DNA from 4 places in the Streptomyces sp. R-74717 genome. Region 1 is predicted to be linked to each of the others. Evidence: riboswitches for the same ligand, from Rfam matches in the RefSeq annotation. Region 1 holds a riboswitch; each other region holds the start of a gene.
What was found. A riboswitch is a leader RNA that binds a small molecule or an ion and turns the genes downstream of it on or off. The one in region 1 is predicted to bind cobalamin.

Region 1 (4,928 bases):
CGGTTCGGCACAAGGCGTAACTGGAGGCACGTCACCCAGTTGATTCGGCGTCGGGACGGTGCCCCCGCCGACCCCGGCAGCCGTACCGAATGACGGAGAGGAAGCTCATGAGTGCGATTCATCCCGAGATCACCGAGGTTCTGACACACACCTTCAAAGTGCCCGTCGACGAGATCCGCCCGGAATCCACGATGGACAGCCTGGAGATGGACTCCCTCGCCGTCGCCGAGTTCGCCGTCCTCATCCGGGAGACGATGGGCGGCGACAGGGACTTCGACAAGCTCCCCAAGGACGCCACCCTTGCCGACATCACGCGGTACATCGGCGCGACAGCCGGCGGCGGGGCGCTGATGGGTGGCGAGGCACCGATGAGCAACGCCCGATGAACAGGCCCGCGATTGCCGTAACAGGCCTGGGAATGATCACCCCGGTCGGCAACGACACCGAATCCACCTGGAAAGGTGTGTGCGCCGGAGTCTCGCCGGTGCGTACCGTCGCGGCACTCGAAGGGTGCACGATCGACTTCGCCTGCACGGTCGACGGTATCGACCTGGACGCCGCGATCGGCGGCCGCACGTCCTTCCGTATGGGGAAGTACGTCAAGTTCGCCGTTCTCGCCGCCCGGGAGGCGGTCGCCGACGCCGGCCTCGACCCGGCGCAGTGGGAGGGCAGCAGGGTCGCGGTGGTCGTCGGCACCAGCAGCGGAGGCTCCGCCTCACTGACCGAGCAGGCCGTCGTACTCGACCGGCACGGACCGGATGCCACCTCGCCGTCGGGCATCCTGCTCACCATTCCGAACATGCCCGCGGCCGAGATCGCCATCCAGCTGCGGGCCACCGGCCCCAGCCTGGCACCCTGCACCGCCTGCTCGTCCGGCGCCACCGCACTGTCCGTCGCCCGCGATCTGCTGGTCACCGGACAGTGCGACATCGCGATCGCCGGAGCCACCGAGTCGATCGTCTACCCGGTCGCCATGACCGGATTCGCCCGGTCCGGAGCCGCGGCCCGGGCGGACGGCGAACCGGCCAGGCGGTGCCGGCCCTTCGCGGCCGACCGTGCCGGGCTGGTCATGGGCGAGGGCGCCGCCGTCATGGTGCTGGAACGGGCGGACGACGCCGCGGCCCGGGGCGCCGCGCCGCGGGCACTGCTCGCGGGCACCGGCGCCACCACCGACGCCCACCACCCCACAAGCCCGCACCCGTCCGGCGCGGTCGCCCAGGCCGCGGTCGAGGCCGCGCTGCGCGACGCGGGCTGGGCGGCCGAGGACGTCGAGCACGTCAACGCACACGGCACGGCGACACCCATGAACGACGCCACCGAGGCCGCCCTCATCGGCCGGGTCTACCCGCACCGGCCGCCCGTCACCGCCCCGAAGGGCGTCCTCGGGCACTGCATGGGGGCAGCCGGAGCGATCGAGGCCGGACTGACCGTCCTGACGCTCCAGCGCGGAGTCGTACCGCCGATCGCCAACCTGGACGCCCCGGCGCCCGAGTTCGACATCAACTGCGTCACCGAGCAACCCCTGCGGCAGCCCATCCGGCGCGCCGTCAGCCACTCCTTCGGCTTCGGCGGGCACAACGCCGTGATCGCTCTTCAGCGTCCGTAGGCATCGGGCGGGTGGTGCGACGGGAGCACAGCCCGGCGTACCACCGGCCACACCGCCCATGAGCTGCGCGGAGGCTCGTGATAACTTGCCGAAGCCAGTCAAACTCCACGTAGGGGTCAGGGAATCCGGTGAGAATCCGGAACTGACGCGCAGCGGTGAGGGGGACGGGCGGGGCCACGGCCACTGGGACCACCCGCGAGTCCTGGGAAGGCGTCCCGTCCGTAGGAGCCCGAGTCCGAAGACCTGCTGGCACCTGCGACCCGGTACCGGGCGCAGGACTCCGTACAGCGGGCTCCGCGCATGAGCCCCGAGACGCAGAGGGACTCCGTGCCGTCCATAGCCAGCCCTGTCCGCACCGTCGCCCTGCTTTCGGCGGGATTCTTCCTGCTGACCGCCTGCGGCGGCGGAACGAGCAGCTCCGCCGCGAAGTCCGGCTCCGCCGACGGATACCCCGTGACGCTGAAGAACTGTGGACGCACCGTCACCGTCGAAGCCGCACCGCACCGGGCCGCGCTTGACGCCTTCGCGTTCGGCCAGGACGCCGCCGCCACACTCGGCGTCCATGTCGCGCGCACCCGGATCGTGCTGCTGACCGCCGCGCTCGTCAGCTCGGCCGGCGCCATCGGCTTCGTCGGTCTGGTCCTGCCGCACGCCGCCCGTGTGCTCACCGGCTCCGGGCACCGGCGGCTGCTGCCGGTCACCGCCCTGGCCGGGGCGGTGTTCCTGGTCTGGGTCGACACCCTCGCCAGGACGGTCCTCGACCCGCAGGAAGCGCCAGTGGGAGTCGTCACCGCCCTCATCGGCGTGCCCGCGTTCGTCCTGGTCCTGTACCGCAGCCGGAGGATCACATGACGCGTGGAGCCACTGAGGGGCTGAGTGCCGAGCGGGTCAGCCGGGAGGCGGGCGGCCGCCTCATCCTCGACGGGGTCCATCTCACGCCGCCGCCCGGCGCCACCGTCGGGCTGATCGGGCCGAACGGCTCCGGCAAGTCGACCCTCTTGCGGGTGCTGGCAGGAGTCCTCGCCCCGGATGCGGGCGTGGTCACCCTCGACGGCCGGCGGCTCGACGAGATCGGGCGCCGAACCGTGGCCCAGCGGGTCGCTGTAGTCGACCAGCATGCGGTCACCCAGGTCGAGTTGAGCGTCCTGGACGTGGTACGCCTCGGGCGCATCCCGCACCGCAGGGCCTGGTCGGCACCCGGCCGGGCGGACGACGACGCGGTGCGCGAAGCTCTGGAGCGGACCGGTCTCGTCGATCGCGGCGACCAGTCCTGGCACACCCTCTCCGGCGGTGAGCGGCAACGTGTCCAGATAGCGCGCGCACTGGCCCAGCAGCCGCGTGAACTGCTGCTCGACGAGCCGACGAACCACCTCGACATCCAGCACCAGTTGGATCTGCTGTCGCTGATCGCCTCGCTGCCCCTCACCGGTGTGATCGCTCTGCACGACCTCAATCTGGCCGCGATGTTCTGCGATCGGATCGTCGTCATGAAGGAGGGGCGGGTGGTGGCCGCCGGGACCCCGGCGGAAGTGATCACCGAGGAGCTGATCGCCGACGTCTACCGGGTCAGGGCGCGGGTGACTCCCGACGGCCCGGACGGACGGCCCTCGGTGCGCTTCCTGCCGGAGGATCCGGTGCAGCGGGTGCCATGGCGGGGTCAGTAGGACGGGCGCGACGCCGAAGAACCGCATCCGGGCCCTGATCGACGCGCAGCGCGCAGGGGGCATCACCAAGCGGTATCTGCTCGAACTCCTGACCGTGCGGAAGTCCGCGTGAACACCGGCAACGCACCTTTCTGCCGGTGCTGTCGACCGTAGGATCGGCAAGCTCGAACAGGCTGTCGTCCCACGGCCCGTCGGGCACCGGCCGACGAAGGTCAGGAGAGCCAGTTGACAAGCAGCCCGCACCGCATGGATCCGTCAGGCGGCTGCCCACACGCGGACAACGCCAGGCTGCTCGCCCAGGGGGCCGTGGCATCCGTCGTCCTCCCCGGCGACGTGGCAGGGATGGCGGTGCTCGGACACGACGCGCTCAAGGAGTTCCTCGCCCACTTCGATGTGGCCAAGGGGGCACGCCACTTCACCGAGCCGGCCGAGGGACGCATCCCCGACGGCCGGCCGCTGAAGACATTCGCCACCGTGCAGGGCATGACCACGGCCGACCGCGACGACCACCGCCGCCTGCGATCACTGGTGAGCAAGGCGTTCACTGCCCGGCGGGTGGAAGAGCTGCGACCGCGGATAGACCGTCACTGCCGAGCTGCTCGACGATGTCGACCGGGCCGCCGTCGCGGGCGACGGCACGGTGGATCTGCGCGCCCGGTTCGCCCTGCCGCTGCCGATGGGCGTCATCTGTGAACTCCTGGGGGTGGACGCCGAGCGCCAGGACCGGCTGCACCATCTGCCGAGCCAGGTGGTCGCGACCGATACCGGCCCGCCCGGCAGCGCGCCCGCCGCGGACTGAACATCCCCGGCGCATATGATCGACGGGCCAAGGGCCGACCGTCGTTCCGCCGTCCTGCCGACTCCTGCCGTGCCACCTGGGGTGCCTCATCCGTTCCGTATGCATCCGGCTGCCCGAACAGCGCGGTGAACTGCTGACCCGGCACGAGGACGGCCTGGACATTCACCATCTGGTGTGGCGGCTCGGGCCGGGGTGGCGGGTGTGCAGCAGCGCCGTACTCGGCGGTGGCATCGGCCCGCGCTCCTGGATCCTCAACGCCCAGGTGCCCGGCGGCTATCCGCGCCTGGATCCCGACCGTCACCTCGCCGAGATCGCCGCTGCGGAACACCTCGACGGGCCCGGTGCCGGACTGATGACGGCCGCCGACGTCACGGCGTACACAGTCGCGGCCGACGAGGGGGTGACGGCGACGGCGACCTGCGGACTCGGCGTACGCGGCTGGGCGGCGGCCCCGGCCGAGGGCACCGAGGGGCCGCCGCGGCCGGGCACGGTCAATATCGTCGTCACCCTGCCGGTGGCCCTCTCCGACGCCGCACTCGTCAACGCGGTCGCCACTGCGACCGAGGCCAAGGTCCAGGCACTCCTGGACGCGGGACTCGACTGCTCCGGCACCCCCACCGACGCCGTCTGCATCGCCGCCCCCTCTCCGGGTGCGGCCCCCGGTGAACCCTTCGCAGGACCCCGCTCCCGCTGGGGTGCACGACTCGCCAGGGCCGTGCACGCTGCCGTCCTCGACGGTGCGCTGCGGCAATCCTGAGAACCCACTGCGCCGCGAGCCGACCGGGGCGCGGCCGATGAAGGGATTCCTCTCATGACCTCAAGCGCTGCCGACGCCGCCCCGCAGCGGCCGACGGTCGCC
Region 2 (4,928 bases), 5.3 Mb from region 1:
AACGGCGTCGCGCTCGGCGTCTTCATCTTCTTCTTCCTGGCCGTCACGGTCATGGGCTTCCTGGCGGCGCGCTGGCGGAAGGCCGAGAACGACGCCAGCCTCGACGAATGGGGCCTGGGCGGACGTTCGTTCGGCACCTGGGTCACCTGGTTCCTGCTCGGCGGCGACCTGTACACCGCGTACACCTTCGTCGCCGTTCCCGCGGCGATCTACGCGGCGGGCGCGGCAGGCTTCTTCGCCGTGCCGTACACGATCCTCGTGTACCCGCTGATCTTCACCTTCCTGCCGCGGCTGTGGTCGGTCTCGCACAAGCACGGGTACGTGACCACCTCGGACTTCGTCCGCGGGCGCTTCGGCTCGAAGGGGCTCTCGCTGGCGGTCGCCGTCACGGGCATCCTCGCCACGATGCCGTACATCGCGCTCCAACTCGTCGGCATCCAGGCCGTGCTGGACGTGATGGGCGTGGGCGGTGGAGAGAACACCCACTGGTTCATCAAGGACCTGCCGCTGCTGATCGCGTTCGCAGTGCTCGCCGCGTACACCTACTCGTCCGGTCTGCGGGCGCCGGCGCTGATCGCGTTCGTCAAGGACGGACTGATCTACCTGGTCATCGCGGTGGCGATCATCTACATCCCGATCAAGCTCGGCGGCTTCGACGACATCTTCGCCAAGGCGGGCGATGCGTTCTCCCAGACCAACCCGGCAACCGGCAAACCGCGCGGCGCGCTCGCGCCGGGTGAAGCGGGCCAATGGGGTTACGCCACACTGGCGCTGGGCTCGGCGCTGGCGCTCTTCATGTATCCGCACTCGATCACGGCGACGCTCTCCAGCCGCAGCCGCAATGTGATCCGGCGCAACACCACGATCCTGCCGCTGTACTCGCTGATGCTGGGCCTGCTGGCGCTGCTCGGTTTCATGGCGATCGCCGCCGGGATCAAGGTGGACAACGGGCAGTTGGCCATCCCCCAGCTGTTCGAGAACATGTTCCCCGACTGGTTCGCGGGGGTCGCGTTCGCCGCCATCGGAATCGGGGCTCTGGTGCCCGCCGCGATCATGTCGATCGCCGCGGCGAACCTCTTCACCCGCAACATCTACAAGGACTTCCTCAGGCCGGACGCGACCCCGGAACAGGAGACCAAGGTCTCCAAGCTGGTGTCGCTGCTGGTGAAGGTCGGCGCGCTCGCCTTCGTCCTCACCATGGACAAGACGGTCGCGATCAACTTCCAGCTGCTCGGTGGGATCTGGATCCTCCAGACGATGCCGGCCCTGGTCGGCGGCCTGTTCACCCGCTGGTTCCACCGCTGGGCACTGCTCGCGGGCTGGGCGGTCGGCATGGTGTACGGGACGGTGGCCGCGTACGGGGTCGCCAGCCCGACCCAGGCGCACTTCGGCGGGTCGTCCAAGGAGATCCCGGGCATCGGCGAGATCGGCTACATCGGCCTGACCGCGTTCGTGCTGAACGTGGTGGTGACGGTGGTGCTCACCTTCGTTCTGAACGCCGTGAAGGCACCCGCCGGGATCGACGAGACCTCCCCGGCCGACTACACGGCCGACGCGGGCGACCCGAGCGTCCAAGCGGAGCTCCCGCCGGCCACGGCGGGGGCCCCGGGCGGCGGCCACTGACGACCGCTCCCACGGCCGGACGACGGCCCGTCGCGCCCCTTCAGCGGGGCGTGGCGGGCCGTCCGTCTGCTCCGGCAGGGGATCTCACGGCTTGTCCCGTCGGCTCGACTTCTGTTGCGCGACACAACATGTGGGGGCCGTCCCATCCAGCGGCCCCCACATGTATGCTCGTGCTCGCTGTCGCCGCAGGGAAATCCGGTGCGAATCCGGAACTGTCCCGCAACGGTGTATTCGGTGCGCTTTTGCGCACCCTCAGGTAAGTCCGAGGGCCTGCCGACAGCGCATCCGGCTCGACCGAACCGGATGCCAGACGTCCGGGCCTCGCGGATGGGCCGGTGGACGCCGTGATGAGTGCTGCCCGACGCGGGCCCACCTCTGCCCGGCTGCCCCGCTCCCCGCCGGCCCCGAGCCGAGCGAGGGAGAGCACCACGTGACCATCGCGCCAGCCGATCCGGCTTCAGTCGCCGTGTCCGAAGCGGCCGAGTCCGAGGGAACCGCACACGACGGACCGGGAACCGCACTGCTGCGGACCCTGACCGACCTCACCGTCGATCTGCCCGACACCGACCCCGGTCGCGTCGCCGCCGCCGCGCTGCGCGGCCGTAACGCCCGGTCGGACGAGGCGGAGTTGCGCTCGCTGGCCACGGAGGCCGCCGCGGGGCTGATCTCCGAGGACCCCGCCTACTCCCGGCTCGCGGCCAGGCTGCTGACCCGCACCATCGCGGACGAGGCGGCGGGCCAGGGCGCGGTGTCCTTCTCCGCCTCGGTGGCCGTCGGGCACCGAGAGGGCCTGATCGCGGACCGCACCGCCGAGTTCGTCGCGCTGCACGCGGCCGCGCTCGACGCACTGGTGGAGGGTTCGCTGACCGACGGCGCCGACGACCGTTTCGGTTACTTCGGGCTGCGGACGCTGTACAGCCGCTATCTGCTGCGTCACCCGCACACCCGCCAGGTCATCGAGACGCCGCAGCACTTCATGCTGCGCGTCGCGGCCGGGCTCGCCGAGGACGACTCGAAGCGCGCCCTGGACGAAGTCGCGGCGCTGTACGGGCTGATGAGCCGGCTCGACTACCTGCCGTCCTCGCCGACCCTGTTCAACTCCGGCACCCGGCATCCGCAGATGTCCTCCTGCTATCTGCTGGACTCCCCGCTCGACGAGCTCGACTCGATCTACGACCGCTATCACCAGGTGGCACGGCTCTCCAAGCACGCGGGCGGCATCGGCCTCTCGTACTCCCGCATCCGCGCCCGCGGTTCGCTGATCCGCGGCACCAACGGGCACTCCAACGGCATCGTGCCGTTCCTGAAGACGCTCGACGCCTCGGTCGCCGCCGTGAACCAGGGCGGCCGCCGCAAGGGCGCCGCCGCCGTCTACCTGGAGACATGGCACGCGGACATCGAGGAGTTCCTGGAGCTGCGCGACAACACGGGTGAGGACCAGCGGCGTACGCACAACCTCAACCTGGCGCACTGGATCCCGGACGAGTTCATGCGCCGGGTCGACGCGGACGGCGACTGGTCGCTGTTCTCACCCGCCGATGTGCCCGAGCTGGTCGACCTGTGGGGCGACGAGTTCGACGCCGCGTACCGGGCAGCCGAGGCCAAGGGGCTGGCCCGCAAGGCGATGCCGGCCCGTGAGCTGTACGGCCGGATGATGCGTACCCTCGCGCAGACCGGCCAGGGCTGGATGACGTTCAAGGACGCCTCCAACCGGACCGCGAACCAGACCGCCGAGCCGGGCCGCGTCGTCCACTCGTCGAATCTGTGCACCGAGATCCTCGAAGTCACCGATGACGGCGAGACGGCCGTCTGCAACCTGGGCTCGGTCAACCTCGGTGCGTTCGTCGCCGACGGTGGCATCGACTGGGAGCGGCTGGACGCGACTGTCCGCACGGCCGTGACCTTCCTGGACCGGGTCGTCGACATCAACTTCTACCCGACCGAGCAGGCCGGCCGGTCCAATGCGAAGTGGCGCCCCGTCGGCCTGGGTGCGATGGGTCTGCAGGACGTCTTCTTCCAGCTGCGGCTGCCGTTCGACTCCCCCGAGGCCCGCGCGCTCTCCACAAAGATCTCCGAGCGGATCATGCTCGCCGCCTACGAGGCGTCCTGCGAGCTCGCCGAGCGGTCCGGACCGCTGCCCGCCTGGTCCCAGACGCGTGCCGCGCGCGGTGTGCTGCACCCCGACCACTACGACACCGAGCTGAACTGGCCGGAGCGCTGGGACGCGCTGCGCGCCCGGGTCGCGAAGACCGGGATGCGCAACTCGCTGCTGCTCGCCATCGCGCCGACGGCGACGATCGCCTCGATCGCAGGGGTGTACGAGTGCATCGAGCCGCAGGTCTCCAACCTCTTCAAGCGCGAGACGCTCAGTGGCGAGTTCCTCCAGGTCAACGCATATCTGGTGGATGAACTGAAGCAGCTCGGCGTGTGGGACGCGCGGACCCGTGAGGCACTGCGCGAGGCGAGCGGTTCCGTGCAGGGCTTCGCCTGGATCCCGGAGGACGTACGGGCGCTGTACCGCACGGCGTGGGAGATCCCGCAGCGCGGTCTGATCGACATGGCAGCGGCCCGTACGCCGTTCCTCGACCAGAGCCAGTCGCTGAACCTGTTCATGGAGACGCCGACGATCGGCAAGCTCTCCTCGATGTACGCGTACGCCTGGAAGCAGGGGCTGAAGACGACGTACTACCTGCGCTCGCGCCCGGCGACCCGGATCGCCCGTGCGGCCTCCGGCCAGGCCTCGGCCGCCGCCCCCATTCCCGTGCAGCAGGCCCAGGCTCCCGACGCGGACGCGATCGCCTGCTCCCTCGAAAACCCCGAGTCCTGCGAGGCCTGCCAGTAATGAGCTCCACCAACTCCGAGAAGAACCTGCTCGACCCGGGCTTCGAACTGACTCTGCGGCCCATGCGCTACCCGGACTTCTACGAGCGCTACCGCGACGCGATCAAGAACACCTGGACGGTGGAGGAGGTCGACCTCCACTCCGACGTCGCCGACCTCGCCAAGCTTTCCCCCGGCGAGCAGCACATGATCGGCCGGCTCGTCGCGTTCTTCGCGACGGGTGACTCGATCGTCTCCAACAATCTCGTGCTGACGCTGTACAAGCACATCAACTCCCCCGAGGCGCGGCTGTATCTGTCGCGGCAGCTCTTCGAGGAGGCCGTGCACGTCCAGTTCTATCTGACGCTGCTCGACACGTATCTGCCCGATCCGGACGACCGTGCCGCCGCGTTCGACGCGGTCGAGGAGATTCCGTCGATCCGTGAGAAGGCGCAGTTCTGCTTCAAGTGGATGGATTCGGTCGA
Region 3 (4,928 bases), 7.8 Mb from region 1:
GCCTGGTCGAGGAGGCGCCGGAGCAGGTCTCCCCGCGTCTGCTGCTGGCCCGGGCCTACTACCACTCGGCTCGGCTCGGCAGGGCCGAGACGGAGCTGCGGGCGGTTCTGGAGCGCGACCCGGTGGAGCACTACGCGCGGCTGATGCTCGGCCGCACGCTCGAGCGCCAGGGGCGTAGCGCGGAGGCGGCCGGTCATCTGCGGATGGCGGCGGCGTTCTCCGGGGACTTCGACGCGGACCGGACAAGGCTCTAGCGGTCGCGTGGGGCGCTCGACAGGCGGTTCAGCCATTCCGTCAGGAGGGCGCCCTCGGCCGCACTGAGTGCCGGATCCGGCGACCGCCTCAGCAGTGCGCTCAGCCGGGCCGCGGTGGGCGGCACGCGGGCCTCGGATGCGGCGGCCCCCGTGTCGTCCGCGTCGTCGGAAGCGCCGGACACATCCGGGGTGAAGACCGCGGCATGCACGGCGTCGCGTACCCGCCGTGACACGCTCGCGTCGCCGCAGGTCGCGGGGCGGGCGACGAGCATCAGCGCCACGCCCGCATTGGCCCGACATCACAGGTGCGGCGATACTCTTTCGCGTAACAACGCTACGTCCAGCGCCACCGCGGGCCCTGCAAGGCCTCAACAGGACCCACCGGAGTCCCGCCCCGCTTCGGACGCTCCCGCCGGACAATCCGGATGCCTTCCGCCCGTCCGGCGTGATACTTCACTCGGTCATGACCGACCTTGAGACTCCCCGCCTCTTCCTCCGCCTGATGAGCGCCTCCGATGCCTTGCAGGTGATGGCGGGCAAGCCGGGAAACGGCGCCCGCTGGGCACTCGGATACCCGTCCCCCGGCGAGATGGCCGCGGCCGAGCGCTTCCTCGACACCTGCGCGACGACGGGTGATCCCAGCCCCTTCGGTTCGTACGAGATACGTCGCCGCGACAACGGAGAGGTGATCGGCGGGCTGGGATTCCATGGCGCTCCGGACGAGAACAGGCACGTCACGATCGGCTACGGCCTCGTCCCCTCGGCTCAGGGCATGGGTTACGCCTCCGAGGCGCTGCGCGCACTGCTCCTGTTCGCCCGCGACCAGGGTGTGAGCAGCGTGCACGGCGACACCGATCTGGACAACCTCGCGTCGCAGCACGTCATGACAGCCGTCGGTATGCACCTCGTGAAGGAGGACGCGCTGCTGAAGTACTACCGGATCGACTGGGAACAGCAGGCCGAGGAGTGAGTCCCCGCTCGACCGGCCCCTTGCCGGTATGCACAGCCGCCGGCCCGTCTGCACAGGACGGGACGACGGAACCCGCCGGGAAGCTCCCGGCGGGTTCCGATGCCTTCCGGTGGCCAGTGGCGCGTCGGTCAGCCGGCCGCGGTGGCAGCCCGGTTCGCCGCACCGTTTCCGGTCCTGACGGAGTCGGCCCTCGGCACGAGAAGCCGTTCCGTCAGCCAGCCGAAGACGAGGCCGAAGGTGATCCAGGCAGTGGCCTGCACGGCGAGCGTGGCCAGGCGGAACTCCCACAGCAGGCCGGCCGGGAAGTCCTTTCCGACCTCGTTGAACGAGGGCAGGAACGCGTAGGCGACCCCGATCACGACGACGTAGGCGGCGGATGCGGTGATCGTCGCGTTCCAGTTGCCCAGGCGTGGAGCCAGCCGCTTGCCGAAGATGACGGCAGCGACGGCCAGCAGCACGCCGAGGGCGGCCATCAGGAAGAACAGGGCGGTGCGTCGGCCGATCGTGTCGGGGTTGCCGACGGCCGGCGGGTTGGCCGGGTACTTCAGGAACGGCACGATGTACACCGTCAGCAGGGCCGCACCCGCGATCAGGGCGGCCGTGGCCCGCGGGCCGAATCTGCCGATCCGTCCGAGGGCGTAACAGAAGACGAGGGCGGCGATGCCGCCGATCGCCACACCGAAGACGAGCACACCGGTGGCAAGGCCGGCGGTGGACTGCATGGTGCGGCTGACGAGTTCCTCGCCGCCGCCGTGGTCATGGCTGTGCGCCTCTTCGAGAGCGATGGCCGCGTCCACCCGGGACTCGCCGAGGAAGTAGGCGACGACCAGAGCGAGCGCGCCCGCGGCGAGGCCGGCCAGCATGCCGCGGACGAGCAGGGCTCTGACAGATATGGAGTTCATGAGGATTTCCCCTGGATCGGACGGTACGTCAGTGGCAGGGGAAACCGAGGAGGTGGCGGCCGTCGTGGACCCATTCGTGGACACCTTCGCCGGAGATGACCGCGGTGGCGCCCTGCTCGGCGCCGACGAAGTACAGCAGTACGAGCATGAGAATGCCGAAGAAGACCGCCCAAGGGGCAATGGCCTTCAGGGAGATGGGGGTGATCGCCGGTACGGCGGTGGCGGGGGCAGCAGTCTGTGCCATGGCAGAACCTCCTGAGGGAACACGCGTCCCGTTCGTGGTGCCTGAGACGAAGGTGCTGGGTCTGACTTCCCGTACGGGTACGGGTACACAGTGGCGCGACCGTGCCGGATTCTCACCGGACTTCCGTCACACTTCGTCATGCTCATCGGACGATACCGCTTGGGAGCAGGCGCGGCCATGGTGCCGTCGGCGGGGCCGGAACGCCCGGATGCCATGGTGGGTGCAATTGAGGAGCCAGACTTCAGGGAGTTGACCCGGTCATGACGGTAAAGGTGATGTTGATCTCACCGGCGCTCAACGCCGCGCTGCGCGAGGCCCGCTTCGACGGCGATGCGCCGCTCGACACGGTCGGGCTCCGGCAGACCAGGGCCGCTTCGGCAGCGGTGCCTGCGGCCGACCTGTACGTCTGCGGGCCGTCCGAACGGTGCGCCCGGACCGCCGACGCGCTGGGGTTGCGCGCCGAGCACGAACTCGCGCTCCGTGGCTGGGACATGGGCCGGTGGAACGGGCAGCGGCTGGAGGAGGTGAGCGGGAGCGAGCCGGAGGCGGTGTCGGCCTGGATGACCGATCCTTCGGCGGCCCCGCACGGTGGCGAACCGTTGTTGGAGTTCTGCGCCAGGGTCGGCCGCTGGCTGGATTCCCTGCAACCCCTGTACGGCGACGAGGACGGCCGTGTGCTGGGGGTCGTCGAGCCTGCGGTGGTGCGGGCGGCGATCGTGCGGGCGCTCGCTCTCCCGACGGAGGCGTTCTGGCGGCTGGACGTCGCCCCGCTGACGCTGACCGGGCTCAGCGGCTGGTCCGGACGGTGGAACCTGCGCTGTGGGCAGCCACTGTCCCCCGCTCCGGGGGACTGACGCCCTGACGGCAGCGCGACACGGGACGCACGTCCGTCCTGGGCCGCACCAACCACGGATGACTGCAAGAAGTATGGTCCGTACCAAAGCCTTGACACGGTCTGGGTTCACTTCTTAAATCGCATACAGAACGAAGGCCTCTCCCCACGCACCCCCACGGTGAGGGTCTTGTCATATGCATGGCATTTCCATGCATGGCAGTCCCTCAATTCTCTGTACGGGAAGGACCCCCATGACCTCCCCCCATCTCACCCGACGCCTCCTGGTGTCCGCTCTCTGCGCACTCGCCCTCGTCTCGGCCTCCTCCGGTCTCGCGACCGGGGTGCCCCTGCCCGAACCACGGGCCACCGCGGCGGCAGCGTCATTCACCGACGATTTCGACGGCCCCGCGGGCTCCGCCGTCGACGGCGGCAAGTGGCAGATCGAGACCGGCGACAACGTCAACAACCATGAGCGGCAGTACTACACGGCCGGGAACAGCAACGCCGCACTCGACGGCCAGGGCCACCTCGTCATCACCGCACGCAGGGAAAATCCGAACAACTACCAGTGTTGGTACGGAAGTTGCGAGTACACCTCGGCACGGCTGAACACTTCCGGAAAGTTCTCCCAGACGTACGGACACGTCGAGGCCCGGATGAAGGTGCCGCGCGGTCAGGGCATGTGGCCCGCCTTCTGGTTGCTGGGCGACGACATCGGCCAGGTCGGCTGGCCCAATTCGGGCGAGATCGACGTCATGGAGAACGTCGGCTTCGAACCGTCCACGATCCATGGCACCTTGCACGGTCCAGGCTACTCCGGCTCCGGTGGGATCGGCGCCGCGTACACCCTGCCTGGCGGGCAGGCGTTCGCCGACGACTTCCACACCTTCGCCGTCGACTGGGCCCCCGACTCGGTGACCTGGTCGGTGGACGGCAACGTCTACCAGCGCCGCACGCCCGCCGATCTCGGTGGCAGCACCTGGGTGTTCAACAAGCCCTTCTTCCTGATCCTCAACCTCGCGGTCGGCGGCTACTGGCCGGGCGACCCGGACGGCAGCACCTCCTTCCCGCAGCAACTCGTCGTCGACCACGTGCGGGTCGCCACCAGCAATCTTCAGCCGCCGGCCTGACCGCCCCCGCCGCTCCGGGGTCGTCGGCCCTGCCGGTGACTCCTGGTCACAGCATGCGCAACTACTGGCTGCGGTGCCCGCATCCACCGAGGATGGCGACCGACCCGGGAGGTGGCGGAAAGGTGGCGCGGATCGCGGACCCTACGGCGGCGCTGCGGAACGGTGCGGTCGTGGAGACAGGACCGACCTCGGATCTGCTCACGGCACCTGAACACCCGTACACCCGAGCCCTGTTTGAGGCTTCGGCGAGGGTATTGCGCGCCACGAGGACCAGGCCGCCCGCACGCGGGAACTCCTGAGTCCGGTCGGACTCGGCCCCGAGCACCTCCACCGCCGCCCCGACCAGCTCTCCGGCGGCCGGCGCCGGCGGGTCGCCATCGCCCGCGCCCTCGCCCGTCCCCCGGGATCCTGGTGTGCGACGAGCCGGTCTCGGCGCTCGACGCATCGGCGCAGGCACAGATCCTGGATCTGCTGGATGACGTCCAACAGCGCCTGGGAACAGCCCTGTTGTCCGTTTCGGACTATCTGTCGGTGGTCCGGCGGATCAGTGACCGGGTACTGGTGATGAAGGACGCGCAGGTGGTGGAGGAGGG
Region 4 (4,928 bases), 1.5 Mb from region 1:
GAGTTGACGGCCGCGTGCAGCGCCATCGAGGCGCCGGTGGACCAGCCGTGCACGACGACCTTCTCGGCTCCGTACCGCACGGCGAAGCGGACCGCGGCGTCCAGGTCGCGCCATTCGGACTCGCCGAGGTGGGCGAGGCCGTCCGGGGAACGCGGGGCTCCGGCGTCGCCGCGGTAGGCCAGGTCGAGCACGGGAAGGCGCAGATCGTGCAGGAACTCCATGACGTTCATGGGGTGTTCCCTGGTGGTGCCGAGGCCGTGCACGGTGATGACCCAGGTGTCGCGGGGGCCGGGCAGGAACCAGGCGGGCAGGGGGCCGAGTTCGCCGGGGATCTCGACTTCCATGTGATCGAGTCCGAGGGCCGACGAGGGGTCGCCGCTGTGCAGCTGCGGGGTGATGCGGACCTCGGCGCCGGTTTCCAGGCTGCCGCGGTTGACTCGTTGCAGTCTGCGGACGACGGTGTCGGGGGCGTGGCGGGCGTGTTCGATCACCGGGCCGACGACGGCGTGGACGTCGTCGCCCTCCAGTCCGTACGTACCGGGCCGCAGGGCGGCGAAGGAGCGCGTCAGGGTGACCTGCCCGGCCGCTGTGGCGTGCACGGTGAGTCTGCGGTCGGCGGGGAGCGGTCGCCCGGACGGCACCCTGAGGGCGGCGTCGCTGGCGTACCGGCCGGCCGCGACCGTTGCCGCACCGACGCCGAGAATCGTGGTGACGGCTGCTGCCGTGACTGTTGCCGGGCGCACCGCTTCAGTGTCGTGGGGTGCGCCGCACCCTGCCAGTGGACGGCGGCCGTCCGGTGCCCCGCCGGGGGCCGGACGGACGGATGGGACGGGACAGCCGGAACAGCGGGGGCAGGCAGGGGTCGGGTCAGCCCGGTTGTCCGTATCCCTTCAGTGCCTCCTGTACGTCGCGCAGCTGGGCCGGGGAGAGCAGGGTCGGGGCGTGTCCGGGGACGGAGCTTGCGGTGAGCCAGAGCCGGCAGAGCCATTCCAGCTGGGCGGTCCTGTCGTACGCCTCGTCCAGGGTCGCTCCGTAGGTCACGGTTCCGTGGTTCTGGAGCAGGCAGCCCGTACGGCCCTGCAGAGCGGCGAGCATGTTCTGCGCCAGCTCCTCGGTCCCGTAGCGCGCATAGGCCGCGACCCGGACGGGGCCCCCGAGCATGGCGGCGGCGTAGTGGACCGAAGGGACCTCGGGAACCAGGGTGGAGACGGCCGTGGCGTGCACCGCGTGGGTGTGCACGACGGCTGCCGCGTCGCTGTTCCGGTAGACCGCGAGATGGAGCGGGAGTTCGCTGGTCGGGGCCAGTTCGCCGAGGATGCGGTTGCCTTCCAGATCGACGCCGACGGCGTCCTCGGGGCGAAGCCGGTCGTACGGCACTGCGCTCGGGGTGACCAAGACCGTACCGCCGACCCGTGCGGACACATTTCCCGAGGTCCCGACGACGAGGCCGTCCGCCGCCGTCCTGCGGGCGGTGGCGACGACACCGTCCCAGGCACGTTCGATCGCGTCCCGTTGCTGATCGCTCATGCGGAGATCCTGTCAGCCCTGGAGGTGAACGGGCATGCGATCGGCGGGACAAGTCACAATCCGGAGAAGTTCACAAAGGGGATGGCGGGGGGCGAACCGGGCCCGAATCGACCCTGCGCCCGGCCCACACCACCCTGCGAGGGACAAACTGAACGCACCGACTCCAGTTGGAGTCACCGTAGCGCCCTGCCCAGTTCACCTTCCGTTCATCCAGGTTGCCTACGGTCCACGTGCCAATGACGTCGAGCGATTGCCTGGGTAAATGGAACACATCACGCTGCTGCTCGCGATTGTGATCGTGACAGCTCTAGTGTTCGATTTCACGAACGGTTTCCATGACACCGCCAACGCGATGGCGACCACCATCTCGACCGGTGCACTCAGACCGAAGACAGCGGTGGCCATGTCCGCCGTTCTCAACCTCGTCGGCGCGTTCCTGTCGGTCGAGGTCGCCAAGACGATCTCCGGCGGGATCATCAACGAGGACGGGCTGCGGACAGAAGTCATCTTCGCGGCACTCGTCGGCGCCATCCTGTGGAATCTGCTGACCTGGCTGGTCGGACTGCCGTCCAGTTCCTCGCACGCCCTGTTCGGCGGTCTGATCGGCGCGGCCGTGATGTCGGCGGGCTGGTCGTCGGTCAACGGCGGCACCGTCGTCACCAAGGTGCTGCTCCCCGCGGTCGCCGCCCCGATCGTCGCCGGTCTGGCCGCGCTGCTGGCCACCAGGCTGACGTACCGGATCGGCGGGAAGATCCGCAACGACGCCCAGGAGAAGGCCACTGCCAAGGGCTACCGCGCCGGCCAGATCGCCTCGGCCGGACTGGTCTCCCTCGCCCACGGCACCAACGACGCGCAGAAGACCATGGGCATCATCACCCTGGCCCTGGTCACCGGTGGCGTCCTGCACCCCGGCTCCAACCCGCCGGTCTGGGTCATCGTCTGTGCCGGTACGGCCATCGCACTCGGCACCTACCTGGGCGGCTGGCGCATCATCCGCACCATGGGCAGCGGCCTCACCGACCTCAAGCCGCCGCAGGGCTTCGCCGCCCAGACCAGTGCGGCCACGGTCATCCTGGCCTCCTCGCACCTCGGCTTCTCCCTCTCCACCACCCAGTCCTGCTCCGGCGCCGTGATGGGCGCGGGCCTCGGCCGCCGGGGCGGCGTGGTCCGCTGGTCCACCGCCACCCGGATGTTCGTCGCCTGGGGTCTGACACTGCCGGCCGCGGGCCTGGTCGGCGCGGGCGCGGAGCTCCTCACCAAGCAGGGCACCTGGGGTGTCGTCGTCGTCGCGGCGCTGCTGGTCGTCGGCTCCGGGGCGATCTGGCTGGTGTCGCGCCGCAAGCCGGTCGGCCACGGCGATGTCGCCCCGACGGGCGGCGAAGCCGAGCCCGCGGGCATCGTCACCACGGCCATCGCCGCCGTCAGCCCGCCGCTCACCGTGGCCCAGGCAGCGGCCCAGGACCTCAAGACCACCATTCCGGCTCCGGCCGGAACCGCCCAGGACCCGGCGCGACCCGCCACCGTCTAGGCCAGCCGCCTAGGCAGGCCGTCTAAGGATTCAGCATGAACATCGACTGGGCAGCCCTCGGCTCCGTCTTCGGCGTCTCCCTCGTCGTCACCGTCGCGCTGGTGGGTTTCTTCACCCTGGGCATCGTCGGTCTCTCCAAGCAGCCCGAACCGGCGGCGCAGGGCGGCTCCGGCGGCTCACTGCTGCTGGCCCGCGCCGGCGCCTACGTCTGCTTCGCGCTGTGCGCTGCGGCGGTCGCGTACGGGATCTATCTGATCGTCGCCTGAGCCCTCCTCCGCGCACTCCCCTCGTCGGGCCGGACACACCTCGTGTGTCCGGCCCGTCGTGGTGTGCCCGGCCCGATGTGGGGCTCAGCACACTGCACCGTCGCAGGTCAACGGCAAGTTGACGGGCGTTCGCGGAGCGTGGTGGACTGCCGGAGCCAATTACGGCGACAGCAGAGGAAGCCGGTGCGAATCCGGCGCGGTCCCGCCACTGTCACCGGGGAGCAGTCCCCCACACCGGAAGTCACGGCACGCGCGAGCGGGTTGGAAGGCCGGGGGAACTGCGGATCCGGGAGCCAGGAGACTCTCGTCGCCGGTCACGTCGAACCAGGGCGCGGACCCTGAGTGAGGACATATCGCCATGCCTGGCTGCCGTGCGTCCGTTGCTGTGGCGCTCTCGACGAGAGCCGCCTGTACGAAGGTCCTTCGAGGCGTAACGGCCGGTTGAGCCGTGCGTGCCGACCGCGTCTTCGCGTACGGCGCCACGGCCGGTCTGATCGGCGATCTGCTGCTCGGTGACCCCCGCAGGGGACATCCGGTCGCCGCCTTCGGGCGGGCCGCGGCGGGCGTCGAACGGCGTCTGTGGCGCGACCACCGCGGGTGGGGCGCCCTGCACACCCTGGTCTGCGCCGGAGGCGCTGCGGGTGGTGCCGCGCTGATCACCCGTGCCGTACGCCGTCATCCCGCCGCCTCCGTCGCACTGACCGCGGCCGCCACCTGGTCCGTCGTCGGCGGTACGTCCCTGGGGCGTGAGGCCCGGGCGATCGGCGGCGCCCTGGCCGCCGGTGACATCGAGTCGGCCCGCGAGCGGCTGCCGCATCTGTGCGGGCGCGACCCGTACTCCCTCGACGGACCGCAGATCGCCCGCGCCGTGGTGGAGTCCGTGGCCGAGAACACCTCGGACGCCGTGGTCGGCGCCCTGGTGTGGGGTGCCCTGGCCGGTGTGCCCGGGCTCGTCGGCTTCCGGGCCGCCAACACCCTCGACGCCATGGTCGGCCACAAGTCTCCCCGCCACCGGCGCTACGGCTGGGCCTCGGCCCGCCTCGACGACCTCGCGGGCTGGCCCGGCGCCCGGCTCACAGCCCTGCTCGCCGTGGCCGCCGGGGGGCGGCCACGTGGAGCGGTACGGGCGTGGCGGGCCGACGCGGCGAAGCACCCGAGCCCCAACGCGGGCCCGGTGGAGGCCTCGTTCGCGGGTGCGCTCGGCGTACGGCTCGGCGGGACCCTCGCGTACGGCGGCCGGATCGAACACCGCCCCGTCCTCAACGGGGAGACGGGCCGGGCGGTGGAGACCGAGGACATCGAACGCGCGGTACGGCTGTCGCGCCGAGTGAGTGCGCTGGCCCTCGGCGTGTGTGTGGCGGGACGACTGGGTGCGGGCCTCGCCGCACGACGGATCGCAGGACTTCGGTCCGAAGGACTTCAGGTCACAGGACGTCGGATCGCAGGACGGAGACGGACATGAGCGGCGGGCTGCTGGTCGCCGGAACCACCTCGGACGCGGGCAAGAGCGTCGTCACGGCGGGCATCTGCCGCTGGCTCGTGCGCCAGGGCGTGAAGGTGGCGCCCTTCAAGGCGCAGAACATGTCGCTGAACTCGTTCGTCACCCG

Region 2: another riboswitch for cobalamin. It lies ahead of NRF20_RS15920 (ribonucleoside-diphosphate reductase subunit alpha); the one in region 1 lies ahead of NRF20_RS40160 (FecCD family ABC transporter permease).
Region 3: another riboswitch for cobalamin. It lies ahead of NRF20_RS05110 (CbtB domain-containing protein); the one in region 1 lies ahead of NRF20_RS40160 (FecCD family ABC transporter permease).
Region 4: another riboswitch for cobalamin. It lies ahead of NRF20_RS34060 (cobalamin biosynthesis protein); the one in region 1 lies ahead of NRF20_RS40160 (FecCD family ABC transporter permease).

The regions. Positions count from the first base shown of each region.
Region 1 covers NZ_CP102361.1:8,891,377-8,896,304, forward strand. The annotation lists gene NRF20_RS40145 (hypothetical protein) at 1-20, shown strand, start outside; gene NRF20_RS40150 (acyl carrier protein) at 108-386, shown strand; gene NRF20_RS40155 (beta-ketoacyl-[acyl-carrier-protein] synthase family protein) at 383-1,606, shown strand; cobalamin riboswitch at 1,685-1,872, shown strand; partial or broken gene NRF20_RS40160 (FecCD family ABC transporter permease) at 2,108-2,458, shown strand; gene NRF20_RS40165 (ABC transporter ATP-binding protein) at 2,455-3,270, shown strand; partial or broken gene NRF20_RS40170 (cytochrome P450) at 3,517-4,042, shown strand; gene NRF20_RS40175 (adenosylcobinamide amidohydrolase) at 4,242-4,826, shown strand; gene NRF20_RS40180 (NAD(P)-dependent oxidoreductase) at 4,881-4,928, shown strand, end outside.
Region 2 covers NZ_CP102361.1:3,552,839-3,557,766, forward strand. The annotation lists gene mctP (monocarboxylate uptake permease MctP) at 1-1,623, shown strand, start outside; cobalamin riboswitch at 1,775-1,916, shown strand; gene NRF20_RS15920 (ribonucleoside-diphosphate reductase subunit alpha) at 2,054-4,465, shown strand; gene NRF20_RS15925 (ribonucleotide-diphosphate reductase subunit beta) at 4,465-4,928, shown strand, end outside.
Region 3 covers NZ_CP102361.1:1,123,635-1,128,562, forward strand. The annotation lists gene NRF20_RS05090 (tetratricopeptide repeat protein) at 1-254, shown strand, start outside; gene NRF20_RS05095 (hypothetical protein) at 251-535, opposite strand; gene NRF20_RS05100 (GNAT family N-acetyltransferase) at 718-1,224, shown strand; gene NRF20_RS05105 (CbtA family protein) at 1,353-2,126, opposite strand; gene NRF20_RS05110 (CbtB domain-containing protein) at 2,155-2,370, opposite strand; adenosylcobalamin (AdoCbl) riboswitch at 2,416-2,508, opposite strand; gene NRF20_RS05115 (histidine phosphatase family protein) at 2,631-3,224, shown strand; partial or broken gene NRF20_RS05120 (family 16 glycosylhydrolase) at 3,457-4,317, shown strand; gene NRF20_RS05125 (hypothetical protein) at 4,428-4,634, shown strand; partial or broken gene NRF20_RS05130 (hypothetical protein) at 4,631-4,678, shown strand; gene NRF20_RS05135 (hypothetical protein) at 4,747-4,928, shown strand, end outside.
Region 4 covers NZ_CP102361.1:7,435,350-7,440,277, reverse strand. The annotation lists gene NRF20_RS34080 (alpha/beta hydrolase) at 1-743, opposite strand, end outside; gene NRF20_RS34075 (class II aldolase/adducin family protein) at 868-1,527, opposite strand; gene NRF20_RS34070 (anion permease) at 1,790-3,055, shown strand; gene NRF20_RS34065 (hypothetical protein) at 3,091-3,321, shown strand; cobalamin riboswitch at 3,494-3,625, shown strand; gene NRF20_RS34060 (cobalamin biosynthesis protein) at 3,770-4,783, shown strand; gene NRF20_RS34055 (cobyric acid synthase) at 4,780-4,928, shown strand, end outside.